Regions from separate parts of the Stenotrophomonas sp. 62841_Sma genome, predicted to be linked through region 2. Evidence: riboswitches for the same ligand, from Rfam matches in the RefSeq annotation. Region 2 holds a riboswitch; the other holds the start of a gene.

Region 1 (7,547 bases), 280 kb from region 2:
CAGATCGCGTTGACCACTTCCTCGCCGCCGTGGACGACGTTCAGCACGCCCTTCGGAATGCCTGCTTCCAGGGCAAGCTCGACCAGGCGCATGGTGACCATCGGGTCCTGCTCGGACGGCTTGAGGATGAAGGTGTTGCCGGTGGCAATTGCCATCGGGAACATCCACAGCGGGATCATCGCCGGGAAGTTGAACGGGGTGATGCCGGCGCACACGCCCAGCGGCTGCATGATCGTGTAGGTGTCCACGCCATTGGCCACGTTGTTGGCCAGCTCGCCCAGCTGCAGGTTGCCGATGGCGGCGGCGTGCTCGACCACTTCCAGGCCGCGGAACACATCGCCTTCGGCGTCCGGCAGGGTCTTGCCCTGTTCGGCGGTGAGGATGTGGGCCAGCTCGCTCATGTTCTCGCGGATCAGCTGCTGGTACTTCAGGAAAATGCGCGCACGGGTGCCGATCGGGGTCTTGCGCCAGGTCTTGAAGGCTTCCTTGGCAGCGGCGACGGCGGCGTCCACTTCGCCGGTGGTGGCGAACGGCACCTTGGCCAGCACGTCCTGGGTGGCCGGATTGATCACGTCCTGCCAGTGGGAAGTAGCCGATTCAACGAACTGGCCATCGATCAGCATGCGGATACGGGGCGCTGCAACAGTCATGACGACAATCCCACGGGGTGCGAAAGATGCTTGGCATTATTCACAGCAGCCACCTCGATTTCCGGGCTGAATCCGCTTAATCTGGCCAACACGCCAGACGATTCATGTTAATTCTGTGAATTATTCAGCCACCCAGCGGCAACTCGGCCTTCGCCTGCTGCGGCTGCGCGAGCAGCGCGGCTACAGCCAGGCGGATCTGGCACGGGCGCTGGGGCTGTCGGCCAGTTACCTGAACCAGATCGAGCGCAACAAGCGCCCACTCACGCCAGCGGTGCAGAAGAAGCTGGGCGAGGTATTGGGCGACGTTTCCGCACTGTTCGACGAGGATGAGCCCGCCGCCCTGCAGGAAGCGCTGGGCGAGACCCTGCGCGATCTGGGCCTGGCCGAGGTCAGCGCCACCGAACTGCGCGCGCTGGCCGGCAACCTGCCGCAGGTCAGCCGCGCGCTGCTGGATCTGCACCGACGCCACCTGGCGCTGCGCGAGCATGCCGCGGCGCTGGAATTCCAGCTGGGCGAGCCCGGTGCCGGCAGCACCCTGCCCGCTGGCGACCAGGTACGCGAATTCTTCAACCGCATGCACAACCACATTCCCGAGCTGGACGAGCTGGCGGAGCAGCTGTTCGCCGAGTGGGGGCTGTCGCCCGGGCACGTGGCACCGCGGCTGCGCCAGCTGCTGGCCGACCGCCATGGCGTGCTGGTGGAAGTGGCCGCACTGCAGGCCGGGCGCGAGAAGCGGCAATACGATGCCGGTGCGCGGCGGCTGTGGCTGCCCGATTACCTGGAGCCCGGCCAGCAGGCGTTCCAGATGGCCGCCGAGCTGGCGCTGCACGGCTACCTGCCGCAGATCGATGCGGTGGTGGCGCGCGCCGGGTTCACCGACGACGCGCGCATCGCGCAGGCGCGGATCGGTCTTTCCAACTATTTCGCCGGCGCGCTGGTGATGCCGTACATGCGCTTCCTGCGTGCGGCGGAAACCAGCAGCTACGACATCGAACTGCTGGCGCATCAGTTCGGCGTCGGCTTCGAAGCGGTCTGCCACCGGCTGAGCACGCTGGCGCGACGCAGTGCGCCTGGCCTGCCGTTCTTCTTCATCCGCGTGGACCGCGCCGGCAATGTGTCCAAGCGTCATTCGGCCACCGATTTCCACTTCTCGCAGGTGGGCGGCTCGTGCCCGCTGTGGATCGTCTACGAGGCGTTCAACCAGCCCGGCCGCATCCTTACCCAGACCGCGCGCATGCCCGACGGGCGCCGCCATTTCTGGCTGGCGCGGCAGGTCAGCAGCGGCCCGGTCGGCCATGGCCAGCCACGCAAGACCTTCGCGGTGGCGCTGGGCTGCGATCTGCAGCATGCCGAGCGACTGGTGTATTCGCTGGGGCTGGATGTGCAGAGCCCGGGGAACTCGGTATCGATCGGGCCGGGGTGCCGGGTGTGCCCGCGCGAGGACTGCATGCAGCGCGCGTTCGCGCAGTTGCCGGGGAGGTAGGGAGTTTTGCAGGGCTGCGCCCTGCACCTGCTTCAATTCAAGGCAACAGCAAAAGCAACAGCGGGCCTTCCGTAGGATGGCGGGGTGGGTCCGGTTGCGGGGGACGCTGCAAGTCCCCCTCAGGGGCCCGGCCCAGCCGCTGGCGGCTGTGCGTTCGGGCGCTTGCGAAGCAATGCTTCGCAAGCAAAGCGCCCTCACCCATGTAAGCTCGGTCGCCGCTTGCTCGTGTGCGCAGTCCTGCGCACACGGCAAGACCGGGGTTGGGCGTCCTGCCCAACCCGCCCGAGGCATGCCTCGGGCCCATGCGGCTCACGCCCCCGCAACCGGACCCACCCCGCCTTCGACAGGTCTCCGCGAGCTGTCGAAACGGCATCCTTTGCTGCTGTGGGTAGGTGTCGACCTTGGTCGACACGGTGGATCCACGTCGTGCGTGGATGCTCTTCGATGAATGTTCGAAATATTCGATTTCGATGGGGTTCCATCCACGCATGGCGTGGATCTACTACCGGGTCAGTAGATCGGCGTCACCTTCATCTGCGGCAGCGGGCGCGGTGCGCCGTCCGTAAGGTCCGGGCCGAGGTCCTCCCAGGTACGTCCCTGCTCGACCATCAGCCCCCACAACTGCTGCGATGCCAGCCGCTTGTCTTCCGAGCCCAGCTTGTACGACGGTGGCGTCGGCTGGCCACTGGCAACCATCGCGTACGCCGCGCGGTAGGCCAGTACCTGTTGCGCCGGGTCGTCGGTGCGCGCCACTTCCAGCGTGTAGCGCTGGTAGGCCGAGGCCAGGTTGCGCCAGCGGATCCAATAGTGGTTCTCGAACGAGAACGAACAGAAGCGCGCACCGGCCAGGCTGCCCTTGTCGGCGATGCGGGTCAGCACCTCCTGTGGCATGTCCAGGTTCATGCCGCCTTCGTCGCCCTGCAGGCTGACGTGCACGATGCGGTCGCGGTAGCCCGGTGCACGCGCCTGCAGCAGATCGCGCCAGTTCTGCATGGTCGCCACCACCGCGAACAGGAAACGGCCCAGTTCTGCGGCCGCCAGCGGCGTAGCGATCGACTGGTAGGTACGCTGCCAGCCGTGGCGGTTCTCGGTGGGCAGGAACACGGCGTGTTCCAGCGCCTGGCGGCCACTGCTGCTGTGGCTCACGTCTTCGGCGTGCTGCGGGTAGACCAGATTGATGGCGAAGGTTGGCCAGCGCGGCAACGCGGCATCGAACAGGTGGATCGGGAAGTTGCTGCTGATGCCACCATCGGAGAACCAGCAGATGCGGAACGCGGTGATCACCGGTCCGCAGGTCTGCCCGGCACTGGTCAGCCCTTCCATGCTGTCGGCCACGTTGTGCTCCTGGTCGGCGGCAGGCGCGGTCGGTTCGCAGCGACGCTCGCGGCGCGAGGGCTCGTGCAGCGGCACCGCGCTGATCAGCAGCGGGAAGCTCAGGCTCATGCGCGTGGCCACCAGCACCGGCAGCTTCGGGCCCTGCGGCAGGTGGTAGTACCGGCGCCCTTCCACCTCCAGTGGCGGGCCGGCCTGCGTCACCAGCCACTGCACCACGCTGGCCGGGAACAGCTGCTCGAACTCCTCGCGCAGGAACCAGAACTGCGCGCCGCCCAGCGGCAGCGTGCGCGGCTCGTTGTGCGACACACAGGTGGTGATCATCTGCAGGCTGATCGCATGCGGGCTGTCCGGCTCGCCGGCATAGCGCGGCGCATCGTGCAGGTCAGCGAAGGTGAGCGGTGCATCCAGCGGCTTGCCGGACAGCTGCTGCAGGCATTCATGCAGCCACTCGGTCAACGCCGGCGTGCGTGCATCGCGGCCAAGGCCGCTGCACAGGCCCAGCAGATTGCGCCGCGCCACCCGCGCCACCCGCAGCGCGGCGCCGGCCACGCCGGCACCGTAAGCGCACAGCAGTGATGGCAGCAGCGTGGCGGCCACGCCGCTCCAGCCACCGCCCCACCAGCCCAGGCCGAGCAGCAGCGCCAGCGACACCAGCACCTCCAGTGGCGCAATCTCGAACACCGCGATGGCAAGGCACAGCAGCTTGTGCGGCAGGCGGGCATTGCCGGTCAGCACCACCAGCAGCCGATACGCTGCACGAGCGCCTCGCGCCGGCTGGAACAGGCTGTAGATGAAGCCACGCCGCGACAGCTGCGCCGACACCGCCGACAGCCCGCTGTAGCCTGCATCGCCGGGCAGGTGTTCACCCGCCTGCTGGCGACGATCACCGCACGCCGCCGCGGCCGCCACCGCCGCGGCGATGGCGCCGGCCGAGGTGCCGCCGATGCTCTTGAATCGATACTCGCGCGCCAGCGCCAGTACCGCATTGGGGTACACGATGCCGCTGGTGATGCCGCCTTTCATGACCAGATCGCAGTACTTCGCCGCCACGAGCCACCTCCCGTCTGTCGGTGCCCAGTATGGCAAGAGGCGCTCTCACAGCCTGAGAAGCGAGCCACAGCCCTGCGCTTTCATTGGCCCTTGACCATTGCCCTCGACGCGTCCACCGTTGGCACGCCGAAGGTATCCCTGCCGTGGCGTTGATGGCGGCAGGGATTTAAACGGGAATCCGGTGAAGGCGCCTCGCGCGCCCACTCCGGAGCTGCCCCGCAGCAGTGAATGGAAACGAATCCTGCCAACAGCACTGGGCTCACGCCTGGGAAGCGGCGGGTAGTAGGTGGGCTGCGGCCCGTGTCCATCAGCCCGAATACCGGCCCCGGCCGGGGGACACGACCGTCCCCTGACTCGACCTGGAATCTCCGCGGGGAGGTTGCCGGGGCCGTCGTTGTCCTGCGCGTGCAGGCGGTGCGGCCGCGTGCGTCCTGTTCACGGTTTCCGGCCAGACCTGTTCACCCACGCGCTGATGCATGGGCCACCGCCGTTGCCGGCGGTCCATGCGGTACCTGACGATGACCGAGCTCCAACGCCCCACCCTGTCCCTGCCCGAAAACGGCCAGCGCCTGCTGCTGCACTCGTGCTGCGCCCCCTGCTCCGGCGAAGTGATGGAGGCGATCACCGCCTCCGGGATCGACTACGCGATCTTCTTCTACAACCCCAACATCCACCCGGTGAAGGAATACGAGCTGCGCAAGCAGGAGAACATCCGCTTCGCCGAACAGCACGACATCCCGTTCATCGACTGCGACTACGACACCGACAACTGGTTCAGCCGTGCACGCGGCATGGAGAACGAGCCCGAACGCGGCATCCGCTGCACGATGTGCTTCGACATGCGCTTCGAGCGCACTGCGCTGTACGCGCACGAGCACGGCTACGACACCATCAGTTCGTCGCTGGGCATCTCGCGCTGGAAGAACATGGCGCAGATCAACGACTGCGGCATCCGTGCCGCGTCGCGCTATGAAGGCCTGCAGTACTGGGACTACAACTGGCGCAAGGGCGGCGGTGCCAGCCGCATGATCGAGATCAGCAAGCGCGAGCAGTTCTACCAGCAGGAATACTGCGGCTGCGTGTACTCGCTGCGCGATGCCAACCGCCACCGCCGCGAGAATGGCCGCGAACGGATCAAGATCGGCCTGCTGTACTACGGGCAGGACGCTGAGACGCCGCAGGGCGATTGACGTGTGGGCATGGGGCGGCCACGCTGGTCGCCCCTTCTGCTGTACCGGAACTGCCATGACCGCCCTGCCCGCCGATGTCGCCCTGCTGGTGATCGACCTGCAGCCGGACTTCATGCCCGGTGGCGCGCTGGCCTGCGACCAAGGCGATGCGCTGGTGGCACCGATCGCCGATCTGCTGGCACAGCGCCGCTACGGCACCGTGGTGGCGACACAGGACTGGCACCCGGCCGACCATGCCTCGTTCGCCAGCCAGCACCCCGGCCAACGCCCCTTCGAGACCATCCTGCTGCACGCGCAGCCGCAGACCCTGTGGCCGGACCACTGCGTGCAGGGCAGCGCCGGTGCCGCGCTGCATCCGGGCGTGGACTGGACCGTGGCCGACCTGATTCTGCGCAAGGGCACGCGCCAACAGGTGGATTCATACAGCGCCTTCCGCGAGAACCATGGCCCCGATGGCGAGCGCCCGGCCACCGGCCTGGCCGGCTGGCTGCACGAACGCCGCATCCGCGAAGTGCACGTGTGCGGCCTGGCCCGCGACTACTGCGTGCTGTGGAGCGCGCAGGACGCGGTGAAGTCCGGCTTCCGGGTGAAATTCCTGTGGGAGCTGACCAAGCCGGTGACCGACGCCAACGACGCGATGGTGCGTGAAGCGCTGGGCAAGGCGGGGATTTCGATCGCCTGAGGCGTGACCGCCGGGCATGGCCCGGCGCTACCGCGCACGTCGCTTATGCCGCTTGCGCGCTCCTGCCCACAACAACACAATCGATTCATCCAGCCCCCTAACTACGCCCCCCTATAGATCGCGGGACGGCCGAACCGGGGGCTTTTCATTGGATGAAATCAGGATTCGGTAGTGCCGGCCGCTGGCCGGCAACCTCGGGATCTCTGCAGTTGCCGGCCAGCGGCCGGCACTACCGGATAGCACCCGTGGTAGCGCCGGGCCATGCCCGGCGGACGCGGGATGGGCGATTACCGGAACACCACCGTTCGGTGCCCATTGAGCAGGATGCGGTGCTCCACATGGCGCCGAACGGCGCGGGCCAGCACCAGCGATTCGGTATCGCTGCCCAGCCGCACCAGCTCGCGCGGCGCCATCGCGTGGTCCACGCGGGCCACGTCCTGTTCGATGATCGGTCCTTCGTCCAGATCCTCGGTGACGTAGTGCGCGGTGGCGCCGATGATCTTGACCCCGCGCGCGTGCGCCTGGTGGTACGGCTGCGCGCCCTTGAAGCTGGGCAGGAAGCTGTGGTGGATGTTGATCGCACGGCCGGCCAGCGCGCGGCACAGCGTGGGTGACAGGATCTGCATGTAGCGCGCCAGCACCACCAGGTCGATGCGTTCGCGCTCGACCAGGTCGATGATCTGCTGCTCCTGCACCGCACGCGTATCGGCGGTCACCGGCAGGTGGTGGAACGGTACCTGGTAGGACGCCGCCAGCGGCGCGAAGTCGGCGTGGTTGGACGCTACTGCGGCAATGTCCACCTTCAGCTGGCCGCTGTGGGCACGGAACAGCAGGTCGTTGAGGCAGTGCCCCTGCTTGCTGACCAGCACCAGCAGGCGTGCGCGGCGGCGGCCATCATGCAGCTGCCAGTCCATGCCGAAGCCGGCGGCGAGCGTGGCCATGGCGGCGTGCACGGTCTCCAGCGGCAGGCCAGCATCGCGATCGAAATGCACGCGCAGGAAGAAGCGGCCGCTCTCCTCGTCGCCGAACTGCTGGGCGTCGAGAATGTTGCAGCCGTGGTCGAACAGCAGGCCGGAAACGCGGTAGACGATGCCGGTACGGTCGGGGCAGGACAGGGTGAGGATGGAATCGGGGCGCATCGCCCGAGTGTAGGGCAG
Region 2 (7,547 bases):
CAGCCGCGCGAACGCGGCCACGATCGGTGCCAGCTCCACCTGCACGCCGTCCTCGGCAGCGGCCAGCTCCGGTGCCAGCGGCTGCCGCAACGCGTATGGATTCAGATCGGCATAGTCCGGCACCGGCCAGCTGGCCGCCTGCAGCGCCAGTGCGTCCTCGTTGCGCAGGCCCTGCCCCAGATCCTCGCTGCCGCTGGCCACCGGCTTCATGCCCACCGCGCGCAGGCCGCGCCGGCGCAGTGCATGCAGCAGCGCGGTGCTGGCCGCGGTCTTGCCGATCTCGGTATCGGTGCCGGTGACGAACAGGGCAGGCGGCAGCGTGGCGGGCAACGGCATCGATAAGCTCCAGCGGGGCAACAGAGCCTGCATTATCGCCGGCCCGGCGCGCTTGCTAGACTGCGGGCATGTTCGCCAATGCCTCGCTTACCGGCAGCAAGCCGGAACAATACGCCCAGCTGCTGGAACAGGCCCGTGGCCTGGTCTACGCCGAGTCCGACCGCATCGCCAACGCGGCCAACCTCTCCGCACTGGTCTATCACGCTCTGCCCGACCTGAACTGGGTGGGCTTCTACCTGTACGACGGCAAGGAACTGGTGGTCGGCCCGTTCCAGGGCCTGCCGGCCTGCGTGCGCATCCCGCTGGACAAGGGCGTGTGCGGTGCCGCCGCCAGCCAGCGCGTGACCCAGCGCGTGGAGGACGTCGATGCCTTCCCCGGCCACATCGCCTGCGATTCGGCCTCGCGTTCGGAACTGGTGGTGCCCCTGCTGCGCGGCGATGAACTGATCGGTGTGTTCGACATCGACAGCCCCAAGGTGGGCCGCTTCGATGCCGACGACCAGGCTGGTCTGGAGGCGATCGCCCGCGTGTTCGTCGAGGCGCTGGGATGAGCGCACCGAAGCTGCGCAACATCGGCCCGAAGAGTGCGGCGTGGCTGCGTCAGGTCGGCCTGCGCAGCCGCCAGGATCTGGTTGCGATCGGCGCGGTCGGTGCCTTCGTCAAGGTCAAGCGCGCCGGCTTCAAGCCCAGCCTGAACCTGCTCTATTCACTGGAAGGCGCGTTGCTGGACTGCCATTGGCAGGAACTGAGCGAGCCGCAGCGTGAGGCGCTGGTGCAGGATTACGAAGCGCGCATCGCTGCGCATCCGCTGAAGGCGGCCGGCCCCGCTTCGGGCCCGGTGCATGAGCAGCGCTTCGATGCCGACGACGACGCTGAGGACAGCGTGGCCGAGCGCGCGGACGAGGATTGAGGCCTCCGCGTTCCTGGGGATGCCGGCCAGCGGCCGGCACTACCACTGTGATGCGGGATCGGTAGCGCCGGGTCATGCCCGGCGAGTGCGGTCAGGGCTGCTGCAGCTCCAGCAGTTCGCCCACCAGCCCGACCTCGCCGCGCTCCAGCCACACCCGCAGGCGTGTGCCGTGGTCAATACGCAGGGCCCAGCACAGCGACATCGGCAGGCCGCAGACCTGCGACAGCACCATGCGCAGCGGGCCGCCGTGGCTGACCACCAGCGTCGGCACCGGATCGTCATCATCCAGCAGGCGATCCAGCGCGCGCGCGATGCGCCGCTCGAAGTGGCCCCAGCTTTCGCCGTTCGGCGGCGGGAATGCATGCGGGTCGGCATGGAAGGCCGCCAATGCGTCCTCCGGCAGGTCGAACAGCGACTGCCCGTCCCAATCGCCGAAATCCAGCTCTTCCCATTCCTCGTCCGCTTCCACGTCCAGCCCACGCGGGGTAGCCAGGGCCATCGCCGTGTGCAGCGAGCGGAGCCGTGGCGAACTGATCACCCGCTCCCACGGCTGCGCGGCGTAGGCATCGACCAGTTCCTGCGGCAGGCGGGCCAGCTGCGGTGGATCGCTGCGGCCATCGAGGAACTCATCGCGACCGTTTCCGGCATGGCGGACCAGGTCGAGGATCATGCGTGCGTCCTGTGCAGGCAACGCGGGAACAGCGGAAAACGGGCGGACATCGGCAACGGCACCACGGGATCGAGGGACCATTCTAAGGGCACAGCAAAGGCAGTCGAGCAGGCTCGACGCTACGGGCCGCCTGCGATGCCGTAGACTGCGCGCACTTCCAGGTGACCTGCGGCCACGGCCGGCAGGTTGAAACGGGAAGCCGGTGACGCGTGATTCCACGCCATGCCGGCGCTGCCCCCGCAACGGTAAGCACGCCAGTTCCAGGCAACAACGCCACTGTGCCACGGGCATGGGAAGGCGCCTGGACGGTGGCCTCGCGCCACCCGGCGGCAAGCCCGGAGACCGGCCAGGAAGCCTCAGGTCGCGATGCGGTGGGCATGGCGCTGGATGACCGCAGCCTGCGCTGCGGCGTCGGCGCATGCCTGCCTTCGCGGCTCCTCCCCTTCGCCACACGGGCGTGCGTGGCACCTGGAGTCCCCCATGAAGCTGCAGTCCCGAATGCTGTCCCTGGCCGTGCTGGCCGCCCTGCCCGCGCTGGCCCAGGCCGCCGATGACACCACCGCGCTCGACCAGATCCTGGTCACCGCCACCCGCACCCCGATCGCCCTGCAGGACAGCATCGCGCCGGCCCAGGTGATCGACCGCGCGCAGATCGAATCCAGCCAGGCCACGTCGCTGCAGGAACTGCTGCGCGGCCGCGCCGGCATCAACCTGACCAACTCCGGCGGCCTCGGCAAGCAGAGCTCGCTGTTCCTGCGCGGCACCAACTCGGGCCACACCGTGGTGCTGGTGGATGGCGTGCGCATCAACAGTGCCGACCTCGGCCTGGCCATGTACCAGGACCTGCCACTGGCGCAGATCGAACGCGTGGAAATCGTGCGCGGCCCGCAGTCCAGCCTGTACGGTGCCGACGCCATTGGTGGCGTGATCCAGATCTTCACCCGCCGCAACCAGGGCGATTTCGCTCCGCACTTCCAGCTCGGCGGTGGCAGCAACGGCCTGCGCGAAGCCAGCGGCGGCATCGGCGGTGGCACCGAACGCGGCTGGTTCGGCGCCGACATCGCCTACCAGCATTCCGACGGCATCGATGCCTGCCGCGGCTCCGCCTCGGTGTTCACCGCAGGCTGCTTTGCCGACGAGCACGACCGCGACGGCTACCGCAACCTGTCCAAGAGCCTGCGCGGCGGCTACAGCTTCAACGACCAGTGGACCGTGGAAGGCAGCGCACTGCGCGCCGACGGCAAGAACCACTACGACGGTTACTACAACTATTCGGAAACCCGCCAGCAGGTGCTCGCTGGCAAAGTGCGCTACACCCCGTCTGAACGCCTGGCTTTCACAGCCAACGTCGGCCGCAGTGACAACGAGTCGGACAACTTCGGCGCACCGGGGGTGTTCGGCAGCGCCCAGACCCATCGTGACAGCGCCTCGCTGCAGGGCGACTTCGGCGTGGCCGAGGGCCAGCTGCTGAGTGCAGGCGTGGATTGGAGCGAAGACAACCTGGACGGCAGCAGCGCCGGATATCTCGTCGACAGCCGCCGCAACACCGGTGTGTTCGTGCAGTACCAGGGCCGCTTCGGCCGCCACCAGCTTCAGGTCAGCGCGCGCAATGACGACAACCAGCAGTTCGGCAACCATGCCACCGGCAGCGTGGGCTGGGCGATGGAACTGGAGCACGGCCTGCGCGTCAATGCCAGCTACGGCACGGCGTTCAAGGCGCCGACCTTCAGCGACCTGTACGACCCGTGGAGCGGCGTGCCGACGTTGAACCCGGAGAAGTCCAAGAGCGCCAATCTCGGTGTTTCGCAGCAGGGCCAGGGCTGGCACTGGGGCCTGGACGTCTATGAGACCCGCATCGATGACCTGATCACCTACGATGCGTCCACGATGAAAATGCAGCAGGTGGAGAAGGCGCGCATCCGCGGTGCCGAGCTGACCGGTGGCGTGCTGTTGGCCGGTTTCGACATCAACGCGCAGCTGAGCTACACCGACCCGCGCAACCGCACCCATGGCAGCAGCCAGTTCGACAACTGGCTGCCGCGCCGTGCGCAGCAGACCGCGCGCCTGGACGTCGACCGCCGCTTCGGTGACTTCCGCGCCGGCCTGACCGTGCAGGGTGCGGGCAAGCGCTATGACAACGCCAGCAACTCGGTGAAGGTTGGCGGCTACGGCACGCTGGACCTGCGCGCCGAGTACGCGCTGACGCCGTCGTGGTCGCTGCTGGCGCGTGCCGCCAACGTGTTCGACCGCCGCTACGAGACGGTGGCGTGGTTCAACCAGCCTGGTCGCGAGTACCAGCTCAGCGTGCGTTACCAGCCGAAGTGACCGCGACGGTCGTGGCAGTGCCGGCCGCTGGCCGGCAACATCATGACCTTCGGCAACGCATCCCGGGTTGCCGGCCAGCGGCCGGCACTACCCAATGCGCCGATCCGGGATTGCCGGCCAACGGCCGGCACTACCCAATGCGCCGATCCGGGATTGCCGGCCAGCGGCCGGCACTACCCATTGCGCCAGCCCGGGTTACCGGCCGGCGACCAGGGATGTCCGTTGCATCAGCCCTGCAACCCCGGCAACTCACGCAGGTCGTCGATCACCGCCACCGCATGCGCGGTGGCCAGGTCCAGGCCACGCGGATAGCCGTAACGCACCAGTGCGATCGGCATGCCCGCATCTTCGGCAGCGCGGTAGTCGGTCAACGAATCACCCACCATCAGGCATGCGTCCACCGGCAGCCCAAAGTGCGCGGCGACGTGCCGCAACGGTTCGCCGCTGGGCTTGCGCTGCGGCAGCGAATCGCCGCCCAGTATCAGCGCGAACGCATCACCGATGCCCAGGTGCTGCAACAGCGGCGCCACCAGCGCTTCGGGCTTGTTGGTGCAGATGGCCAGCGGAACAGCACGTGCACGCAGCTGCGCCAGTGCCTCGTCCACGCCATCGAACAGGCGCGGGCTGCGCAGCAGGCATTCACGGTAGTGCACCATGAATACCGGCATGACCTCGGCCAGGTCGACCTCACAACCCGCGGCATGCACGGCCTGTTCGACCAGGCGGCGCACGCCGTCGCCGATCCAGCCCAGCACCGTGGCTTCCGGTACGCGTGCCACGCCGATGTCCTCCAGCGTGCGGTTCAGTGCTTCGGCGATGTCAGCCGCGCTGTCGACCAGCGTGCCATCGAGGTCGAATACAACCAGCGGATACGGATACGACAAGGGACGGCACCTGCAGGACATGGGGCCGTCCATTGTACGCCGCGCTTTTTCTGCAGCTCCGCCTCAGCCGATCCTGCGTGCGCGGGTGGCCAGGAACGTGGGCAGGTAGCGGTCGATCAGGAAGCGCGGCTGCGGCTGCCAGTCTTCCATGAAGCGATCGATGACGAAGCCGGCATCCAGCTGCCCGCCGATCAGTTCGGTCAGGCTGTGGCCGAAGGTCAGCGCGTCACCACGGGCCAGTTTCGCCTCGCGTTCGGCCGGTGGCAGGTCTTCCAGATCCGAATAGGGAATGGCGTACTGCGGCCGGATCAGGCCCTGCGCATCCAGTTGCGGGTCACGCGCGCCGACGAACAGCACCGGGTTGTAGAAGCTGGCCATCAGCATGCCATCGCGTGCCAGCACGCGGCGGCATTCGGTCCACACCGGGCGCACATCAGGCACGTACAGGTTCGAGATCGGGTGGAACACCACATCGAAACTGTCGTTGGCAAACACGTGCAGATCGCGCATGTCGCCCTGCACGGTGCGCAGCTGCAAGCCATCGCGCGCGGCGACACTGCGGTCCTGTTCCAGCTGCCCGTCGGAGAGATCGAACACGGTGACGTCAGCGCCCGCAGCGGCCAGCACCGGTGCCTGCTGGCCACCGCCCGAGGCCAGGCACAGGATGCGACGGCCGCGCACATCACCCATCCAGTCCAGTGGCAACGCGCGGGGCGTCAGGTGCACCTGCCAGCGGCCTTCGCGCGCGGCGGCAATCGTTGAACTTTCCACCGGGCGCGACCATTCGCGCACTTCGCTGGCCTGGCGGTCCCAGGCAGCACGGTTGTGGTCGATCAAGGCCTGTCCATGGTTCATGAGTTCTCCTTGCCCGGTGGGCGCCAATCCAGATCCTGGAAGGCCGGGCTGGCGAAACACTCGCCCAGGAAATCCAGGAATCGCCGCATGATAGCGGGCTGCTGGCGCCGTGACGCGTACACCGCATGAATGCCCAGTTCGTCCAGGCTGAATTCGGGCAGCAGTTCGATCAGCTCACCGCTGCGCAGCAGCGGCGCCACCTGGTAGGTCGGCAGCATGGCGATGCCGGCACCGGCGCGCACCGCCTCCAGCAGCAGCGAGGCCTCGTTGGCACTGATGTTGCCACCCACCGCCACCGACAGCGAACGCCCATCGCGGTGCAGCTGCCACAGGCTCTTGCCGACGTAATGATGGGTCAGGCAGTTGTGCGCAGCCAGGTGCTCGGGTGCGGTAGGCGTACCGCGTGCCTGCAGGTAGGACGGCGTCGCGCACAACACCGAACGGCAGGTGGCCAGCCGCCGTGCGATCAGGCTGGGATCGATCTGGCGCGCAATGCGCACGGCCAGGTCCACCCGCTCCTCCACCAGGTTCACGGTGCGGTCGACCAGCAGCAGCTCGATGCGTGCCGCTGGGTGGCGCGCCACGAAGCCGGCCACCGCCCGCGCCAGGTGGCTCTGCCCGAACGAGACGCTGGCGGTCACCCGCAGCGTGCCATGCGGCTCGGGGTCATCGCTGGCCAGCTCGCCCTGCAGTTCTTCGCCGATCGCCAGCATCTGCCGGAAGCGCGCCAGCGCCGCCTCACCGGGGCCTGTCAGGCTGACCCGGCGCGTGGTCCGGTGCAGCAGGCGTGCGCCCAGCCAGCTCTCGACCTCGGCCAGGTAGCGGCTGACCATCGCCCGCGACATGTCCAGCACCTCGGCGGCGGCGGTGAGGCTGCCGCGCTCGGCCACCTCGACGAACACGGTCATGGCGGTCAATCGGTCCATATGCTCGATTCATGCAACAAACAAGCGCGTTATACGCTGTTTTTCGAGCAACTGCAGCAGCCTAGAGTGGCCCCATTCCCACCCCACACCGCCCCACGGAGTCCTGCCATGAAAATCGCCCTCGTTGGTTCCACCGGCAACATCGGCCGCCAGATCGCCCGCCACGCGCTGGCCCGCGGCCACCAACTCACTGTCATCGTGCGCAGCGCGCAGGACCTCCCGGCCGAGCTGGCCGGTGCCCATCCGGTGATCGCCTCGCTGGATGACCAGGATGCGCTGGTTGCCGCCATCACCGGCCACGACGTGCTGGCCAGTGCCTACGGCCCGCGCCCGGGCGATGACATCGGCCGCGTCGGCGAGATCGCCGCGCAGCTGGCCGCCGCCGCACGCAAGGCCGGCGTGCCCCGCCTGGTGGTGGTCGGTGGCGCCGGCAGCCTCGAAGTCGCACCCGGCGTGCAGCTGGTCGATACCCCCACCTTCCCGGAGGCCTACAAGCCGTACGCACTGGCCCACCGTGAGGCGTTCAACCGCCTGCAGGCAGTGGATGACCTGGACTGGACCTTCTTCTCGCCGGCCGCCGAAATCGGCCCGGGTGAAGAGCGCGGCCAGTACCGCGTACAGCCCAAGGCGTTCCTGGCCGA

What was found. A riboswitch is a leader RNA that binds a small molecule or an ion and turns the genes downstream of it on or off. The one in region 2 is predicted to bind cobalamin.
Region 1: it holds a riboswitch for cobalamin, as region 2 does, so the genes downstream of both, ACZK5G_RS01135 (epoxyqueuosine reductase QueH) here and btuB (TonB-dependent vitamin B12 receptor) in region 2, are expected to answer to the same signal.

Annotation. Positions count from the first base shown of each region.
Region 1 covers NZ_CM151224.1:253,985-261,531, reverse strand. Annotated here, with positions in the region: gene ACZK5G_RS01150 (CoA-acylating methylmalonate-semialdehyde dehydrogenase) at 1-650, opposite strand, end outside; gene ACZK5G_RS01145 (helix-turn-helix domain-containing protein) at 766-2,133, shown strand; gene ACZK5G_RS01140 (patatin-like phospholipase family protein) at 2,644-4,518, opposite strand; cobalamin riboswitch at 4,646-4,860, shown strand; gene ACZK5G_RS01135 (epoxyqueuosine reductase QueH) at 5,022-5,708, shown strand; gene pncA (bifunctional nicotinamidase/pyrazinamidase) at 5,764-6,390, shown strand; gene purU (formyltetrahydrofolate deformylase) at 6,678-7,529, opposite strand.
Region 2 covers NZ_CM151224.1:531,488-539,034, reverse strand. Annotated here, with positions in the region: gene bioD (dethiobiotin synthase) at 1-336, opposite strand, end outside; gene ACZK5G_RS02480 (GAF domain-containing protein) at 405-887, shown strand; gene ACZK5G_RS02475 (TfoX/Sxy family protein) at 884-1,246, shown strand; gene ACZK5G_RS02470 (histidine phosphatase family protein) at 1,338-1,916, opposite strand; cobalamin riboswitch at 2,059-2,281, shown strand; gene btuB (TonB-dependent vitamin B12 receptor) at 2,397-4,241, shown strand; gene gph (phosphoglycolate phosphatase) at 4,469-5,125, opposite strand; gene ACZK5G_RS02455 (class I SAM-dependent methyltransferase) at 5,189-5,980, opposite strand; gene ACZK5G_RS02450 (LysR family transcriptional regulator) at 5,977-6,906, opposite strand; gene ACZK5G_RS02445 (NAD(P)-dependent oxidoreductase) at 7,015-7,547, shown strand, end outside.